Linked DNA regions of Methylococcus capsulatus. The protein of the gene in region 1 interacts with the protein of each later gene in a pairwise test. Links are inferred from orthologs where the notes say so. Each region holds a gene or a part of one and is shown on either strand. Other genes may lie near its edges. The genes, in order: secD and pheT.

Region 1 (3,191 bases):
TCGGGGCGGTGCGTATCCGCAACGCCCGCTACCGGGACGATCCGCGGCCGATCGACGAGGAGTGCGGCTGCTATGCCTGCCGTCACTATTCCCGCGCCTATCTGCGCCATCTCGACCGTTGCGGAGAAATTCTCGGGGCGCGCCTGAACACCATCCACAACCTTTTCTATTACCAGGAGCTGCTGGCAGGTCTGCGGGCCGCCATCGAGGAGGGAACCCTCGAACGGTTCATCGAGCGATTCCACGCCCTCCGCTCCACCGGTGATGTATTTGTGTGATAATGCGCAACTTTGAATTCGTCAAATAAGAACTAGAGGTTGACCATGAGTTTCTTTATCGCCGACGCATGGGCGGAGGCCGCTCCAGCGGCGCAGGAGCCCGGCGTTGCGGGTTTGATCCTGCCCATGGCCGTTCTCGCCGTGTTCTTCCTGCTGTTCGTTTTGCCGCAGAACCGGCGCCAGCGGGAGCACAAGAAGCTGCTGCAGTCGCTCGTCAAGGGGGTCGAGGTCGTCACGACGGGCGGGGTGCTGGGCCGGGTGGTCGAGGTCGACGACAACTTCGTGACACTGGAAGTGGCTGAAAACGTCCAGATCTGCGTGCAGCGCAACGCCGTGGCCTCGCTGATGCCTAAGGGTACTTACAAAGCGGCCAAGCGCAAACCCGAATCCAAGTAAACCCGCTTCTCCGGCGGTTTTGCCGAGCCGCCGGACACTCCCGTTTCCAAATAGGTTCCGAGCATGCGAAACCGTTTTCCCCTATGGAAAAACCTGATGGTCGCAGCCGTGTTGATCCTCGGGATCATTTACGCGCTGCCCAATTTCTTCGGTGAAGACCCATCCGTCCAAGTGTCGGCGGTTCGTGCGGCGAAGGTCGACGACAGCCTCAAGGTCCAGGTGCAGGGGCTGCTGAATGCGGCTGGCCTCAAGGCGAAGGCCGTGGAGATGGCGGACAAGCGGATGCTGATCCGGTTCAGCGATACCGAGTCGCAGCTCAAGGCGTCCGACGTTCTGAACGAGAAACTGGGGGATACCTACACCGTGGCTTTGAACCTGGCGCCGTCGACGCCTTCCTGGCTGCGCGCGTTCGGCGCCAAGCCCATGTATCTGGGGCTGGATCTGCGGGGCGGCGTGCACTTCCTGCTGCAGGTCGATATGGACGCTGCCATCAAGCAGGCGGAAGACCGTTATGCGGAGGATGCCCGCAGCCTGCTGCGTGAAAACAAGATCCGTTACCAGTCGGTGGAAAAGCAGAACGGCGTGATCCAGGTCCGGTTGCCGGATTCCAATACCCTGATGCAGGCGCAGGCACTCTTGAGGCGCGAACTGCGGGGCCTGCAGATCGATGTGAAGGAAGGCGAGAATCTGCTCGAAGGGCGTTTGTCCGACGTTGAACGGCGTGAGATCAAGCGTTTCGCCGTGGCGCAGAACACCACGACGCTGCGCAACCGGGTCAACGAACTTGGCGTGGCCGAACCCGTGATCCAGCAGCAGGGCGAGGATCGCATCGTCGTCCAGTTGCCCGGCGTCCAGGACACCGCGCGGGCCAAGGAAATCCTCGGTGCCACCGCAACCCTGGAATTCCGTCTGGTCGACAACGAACACCCGGTGCCGGCGGAGGGTGAGAAACCGCCGCTGGGGTCGCATCTCTACCGCGACCGTCAGAACCGTCCAGTGCTGCTGGAGCGCAAGATCATCGTCACCGGCGACCAGGTCGTCGATGCAGCTTCCGGCATCGACCAGCAGAGCGGCCAGCCGGCGGTCTACGTGACGCTCAACAGTGTGGGTGCCAAGAAAATGGGCGATACCACTCGCGAAAATATCGGCCGTGCCATGGCGGTGGTATATATCGAGAACAAGTCTGAGACCAAGGAGGTCAACGGTCAGAAGGTGACGACCAAGAAAAAGGTCGAGGAAGTCATCAATATCGCCACCATCCGCGATCGCTTCAGCAAGCGTTTCCAGATCACCGGCCTGGACAGCACCGAGGAGGCGCGGAACCTCGCCCTTCTGCTGCGGGCGGGTGCCCTGGCAGCTCCGGTCGATATTGTCGAGGAGCGTACTGTCGGGCCCAGTATGGGCAAGGAAAACATCGACCGCGGGATCAAGTCCAACGGCTACGGCTTCATGGCCATCGCGGTGTTCATGATCCTCTATTACCGGATGTTCGGCGTGTTCTCCATTCTGGCGCTGGGGGCGAATGTCCTTCTGCTGGTTGCCGTCCTGTCTCTGTTGCAGGCGACCCTGACCCTGCCGGGCTTGGCCGGTATCGCTCTGACCGTGGGTATGGCCATCGACGCCAACGTGCTCATCAACGAGCGCATCCGTGAGGAGCTGAGGGCAGGGAGCACCCCGCACGCCGCCATCCATGCCGGCTATGAGCGCGCTTTCGCCACGATTCTGGACTCCAACGTCACCACCTTCGTCGCCGGTGTGGCGCTGTTCCTGTTGGGTGCAGGCCCCGTGCGCGGCTTCGCACTGGTGCTGTGCATCGGCATCCTGACCTCCATGTTCAGCGCCGTCCTGGTATCCAGAGCACTGGTCAACTTCACCTATGGCCGGCAGCGCAAGCTGGTCAAGATCGCAGTCTGAGGATCGCAGCCATGGAATTCTTCAAGATCAAGCGTGACATCCCATTCATGCGTTATGGGAGGCTCACGACGAGCATCTCCCTGGTGACCTTCATCCTCGCGGTCCTGGCATTGGGGTTCAAAGGACTCAACCTGGGCATCGACTTCACCGGCGGCATCCTGATGGAGGTCCGCTATGCCCAGCCCGCCGATCTCGAAGCGATACGCAAGACACTGGAGGAGCAGCGGATCGCCGAAGCCGCCGTGCAGAATTTCGGCACTTCGCGGGACGTGCTGATTCGCCTGCCGCTGCAGAAGGATACCGGCGCCACGCAGAGTGATCAGATATTTTCGGCGCTCAAGGCCCAGGACGGAACGGCGGAGCTCAAGCGCGTCGAATTCGTCGGACCGCAGGTCGGCAAGGAAATGTACGAAAGCGGCGGACTGGCCCTCATGCTGGTGGCCGCGGGCATCATGGCCTATCTGGCGATGCGTTTCGCCTGGCGGTTCGCCGTCGCGGCCATGATCGCCAACATGCACGATATCGTCATCATCCTGGGGATGTTCGCCTTCTTCGAGTGGGAGTTCACGCTCAGCGTCCTGGCCGGCGTGCTGGCGATCCTGG
Region 2 (3,310 bases), 220 kb from region 1 along the record:
TACCCCGATGTTCCATCAGGTCGAGGGTTTCTGGGTGGACGAGAATGTCAGCTTCGCCGATCTGAAGGGGACGCTGTACGAATTCCTGACCGGTTTTTTCGAGAAAGACTGCGCGGTGCGGTTCCGTCCGTCATACTTTCCGTTCACGGAGCCTTCGGCGGAAGTCGACATCGAATGCGTGATCTGCGACGGCCAGGGCTGCCGGGTGTGCAAGCATAGTGGCTGGCTCGAAGTGATGGGGTGCGGCATGATCCACCCCCGCGTGTTCGAGGCGGTCGGCATCGATCCGGAGCGCTACAGCGGCTTCGCGTTCGGGCTTGGGGTCGAGCGCCTGACCATGCTGCGCTACGGCATCAACGATCTGCGCCTGTTCTTCGAAAACGACCTCAAATTCCTGCGGCAGTTCAAGCCGTTCTGATCCCGAAAGTTTCTGCCGAACGACCGACATGCGCCTGAGCGAAGCCTGGTTACGTCAATACGTCAATCCCGTGGTCGACACGGCCGGGCTGGTCCACCAGCTGACCATGGCGGGCCTCGAAGTCGATGGCGCCGAACCCGTGGCGGCCGATTTCAGCGGAGTGGTGGTGGCGCGAATCCTGGAAGCGGCCCCGCATCCCGAAGCCGACCGCCTGCAGATCTGCCGGGTCGACGCCGGCCTCGGCGAGCATCTCCAGATCGTCTGCGGAGCGGCCAATGCTCGTGCCGGCCTGGTGGCGCCTTTGGCGATGGAAGGCGCGGTATTGCCTGGCCCTTTGAAGATCAAGCGTTCCCGCCTGCGTGGCGTCGAATCCTTCGGCATGCTGTGCTCGGCCAAGGAGCTTGGTCTCGAAGACAACGCATCCGGTTTGCTGGAGCTACCCGCCGATGCACCGGTCGGTGCCGACATCCGCGATTATCTGCAGCTCGATGACAAGATTCTGGAAATCGATCTGACTCCCAACCGCGCCGACTGCCTGAGCGTGGAGGGCATCGCCCGTGAAGTGGCGCTGATCAACCGGTTGCCGTTCCAATGTGTCGACGCGGGGACCGTCGCCGTCGGCAGCCAGCGGCGGTTGGTCGTCCATCTGGACGCGCCTGAGGCCTGTCCGCGCTATCTCGGCCGGGTCATCGCCGGCATCGACGCCCGGGCCCAGACCCCGCTGTGGCTGAAGGAGCGCCTGCGCCGCAGTGGGCTGCGCAGTCTGGGGCCGGCGGTCGACGTCACCAATTACGTGCTGCTCGAGCTGGGCCAGCCTCTGCATGCCTTTGACCTGGCGAGGCTCTCCGGCGACATCCATGTGCGGCAGGCCCGCGCAGGCGAACTTTTGAAATTGCTGAACGGGGAAGAAATCACCCTGTCTTCCGATGTGCTGGTCATCGCTGACGAAGAAAAAGCCCTGGCGCTGGCCGGTATCATGGGTGGGGAACAGAGCGCGGTGGGGGATGCCACCACCGACCTCTTCCTGGAGTGCGCATTCTTTGCGCCCGCCCTGATCATGGGCAAGGCGCGCCGGTACGGTCTGGCGACCGATTCTTCCCACCGTTTCGAGCGGGGCGTCGATCCAGCGTTGCAGCGGCGGGCGATCGAGCGGGCGACCGCGCTGTTGCTGGAGATCGCCGGCGGCGAAGCCGGCCCGGTCATCGAGACGGTGCGTGAGGATCTTTTGCCACTCCGGGCGCCGGTCCGCCTGCGTGAGCAGCGCATCGGGCAACTGCTCGGCCTGAGCCTGGCGCGGGGCGAGATCGCCGACATCCTCACCCGCCTCGGTATGAGCGTCGAAGAGGACGAGCAGGGCTGGACGGTCACGCCGCCGAGCTTCCGCTTCGACCTCGCTCTGGAGGCCGACCTCATCGAGGAAATCGGCCGCGTCTACGGTTACGACGACATCCCCCGGCGCCGCCCCGCCGTGGCTTCGGAGATGCAGCCGGCGTCGGAAACGGTGCTCGGGCTGGATCGGGTGAAGGACCTGCTGGCCGATCGCGGTTACCAGGAGGTCATCACCTACAGTTTCGTGTCCGCCGACATGCAGCGGCGGATCGATCCGGAAATCGAGCCAGAAACCCTGCTGAATCCGATTTCCGCCGATCTGGCGGTGATGCGGACCAGTCTCTGGACAGGCTTGCTGGACTGCGCGCAGAAAAACCTGAGCCGCCAGCAGGAACGGGTGCGTATCTTCGAGACTGGGCTGAAATTCGTAAGGCATGGCGGGTTGCTCGAACAGCGCGGCACTCTGGCCGGCCTCGTCCTGGGTCCAGTCCTGGACGAACAATGGGGAGAGAAATCCCGGCGGGCGGACTTTTTCGACGTGAAATCAGACGTCGAGGCTATACTGGGCCTGACCGGCAAGAGCTCGGTTCGCTTTCGTCCGGCGATCCATCACGCCCTGCATCCCGGCCAGAGTGCCGAAATCCTGATCGGTGATACCGGCGCCGGCTGGCTGGGTATGCTGCATCCGCAAATCGAGCGCGAGCTCGGATTCGAACAACCCGTCTTTCTGTTCGAAATAGACGCTGGGGCGCTGCTGCAACGCGATCTGCCGCGGTTCGCGCCCTTGTCCCGCTTTCCCCAGGTGCGGCGTGATCTGGCGCTGGTCGTGGCGCGGGACCTGCCGGCAGCGGATCTGCTGGAAGCCGTCGCCGCGAGCGGCGGGCCCCTGGTTCGGGACACGGTGCTGTTCGACGTTTACTTGGGAACAGGCGTGGAAGCCGGCAAGAAGAGCATGGCGCTCGGCGTCACCCTGCAGGATGCGGAGGACACATTGACCGACGACCGGGTGGACGAGGTCATGGGCCGGATCGTGGCTCGGTTGGCGGCTGATTTTGGTGCGAAATTGAGAGAATGAGGCAATGGCGCTAACCAAAGCGGACATGGTCGAAAGGTTATTTTCCGAGCTTGGTCTGAACAAACGGGATGCCAAGGAACTGGTCGACCAGTTTTTCGAAGTCATCAAGGCTTCGCTGGAAAGTGGGCGTTCGGTGAAACTCTCCGGTTTCGGCAATTTCGATCTGCGCGATAAGCGGCAGAGGCCCGGCCGGAATCCGAAAACCGGCGAAGAAATCCCGATTACCGCGCGGCGCGTGGTGACCTTCAAAGCGGGCCAGAAACTCAAAGCCACGGTCGAAGCTCTTCAGGAATCGGAACGGTGTGAATTGGACGCCGAGCGGACCGAGGAATCCTGACAGGGGTTCCGCACCCCCGGCCGGCTCCGTTTTCCTCCGGAGGTCGCAGGGCCTTTGGCCGGGTGCCTTCCTGAAATCCGAGCCCCGGCTCCCTGGCCCCGATCTTCTTACGAAGCCCGTATTTCGACGCGAGGGACGGGCCTGCTTCCCC

The links.
Region 2: the proteins of secD (region 1) and pheT interact in binary tests that used the Escherichia coli proteins (3 or more experiments, as listed by UniProt). The link is inferred for Methylococcus capsulatus from one-to-one orthologs.

Annotation. Positions count from the first base shown.
Region 1 is NZ_CP104311.1:1,642,671-1,645,861, forward strand. Bases 287-3,162 are described here. They hold secD (protein translocase subunit SecD), read left to right. Parts: upstream 287-737; coding sequence 738-2,588; downstream 2,589-3,162. Other genes in these bases: yajC (preprotein translocase subunit YajC), read left to right, coding at 324-674; secF (protein translocase subunit SecF), read left to right, coding at 2,600-3,162. In the rest of the region: tRNA guanosine(34) transglycosylase Tgt, read left to right, coding at 1-278; more of secF, read left to right, coding at 3,163-3,191. UniProt on the Escherichia coli protein: Part of the Sec protein translocase complex. Interacts with the SecYEG preprotein conducting channel. SecDF uses the proton motive force (PMF) to complete protein translocation after the ATP-dependent function of SecA.
Region 2 is NZ_CP104311.1:1,865,113-1,868,422, forward strand. The notes cover bases 140-3,134. They hold pheT (phenylalanine--tRNA ligase subunit beta), read left to right. Parts: upstream 140-446; coding sequence 447-2,822; downstream 2,823-3,134. Other genes in these bases: pheS (phenylalanine--tRNA ligase subunit alpha), read left to right, coding at 140-418; N4J17_RS09270 (integration host factor subunit alpha), read left to right, coding at 2,827-3,134. Outside these bases: more of pheS, read left to right, coding at 1-139; more of N4J17_RS09270, read left to right, coding at 3,135-3,159.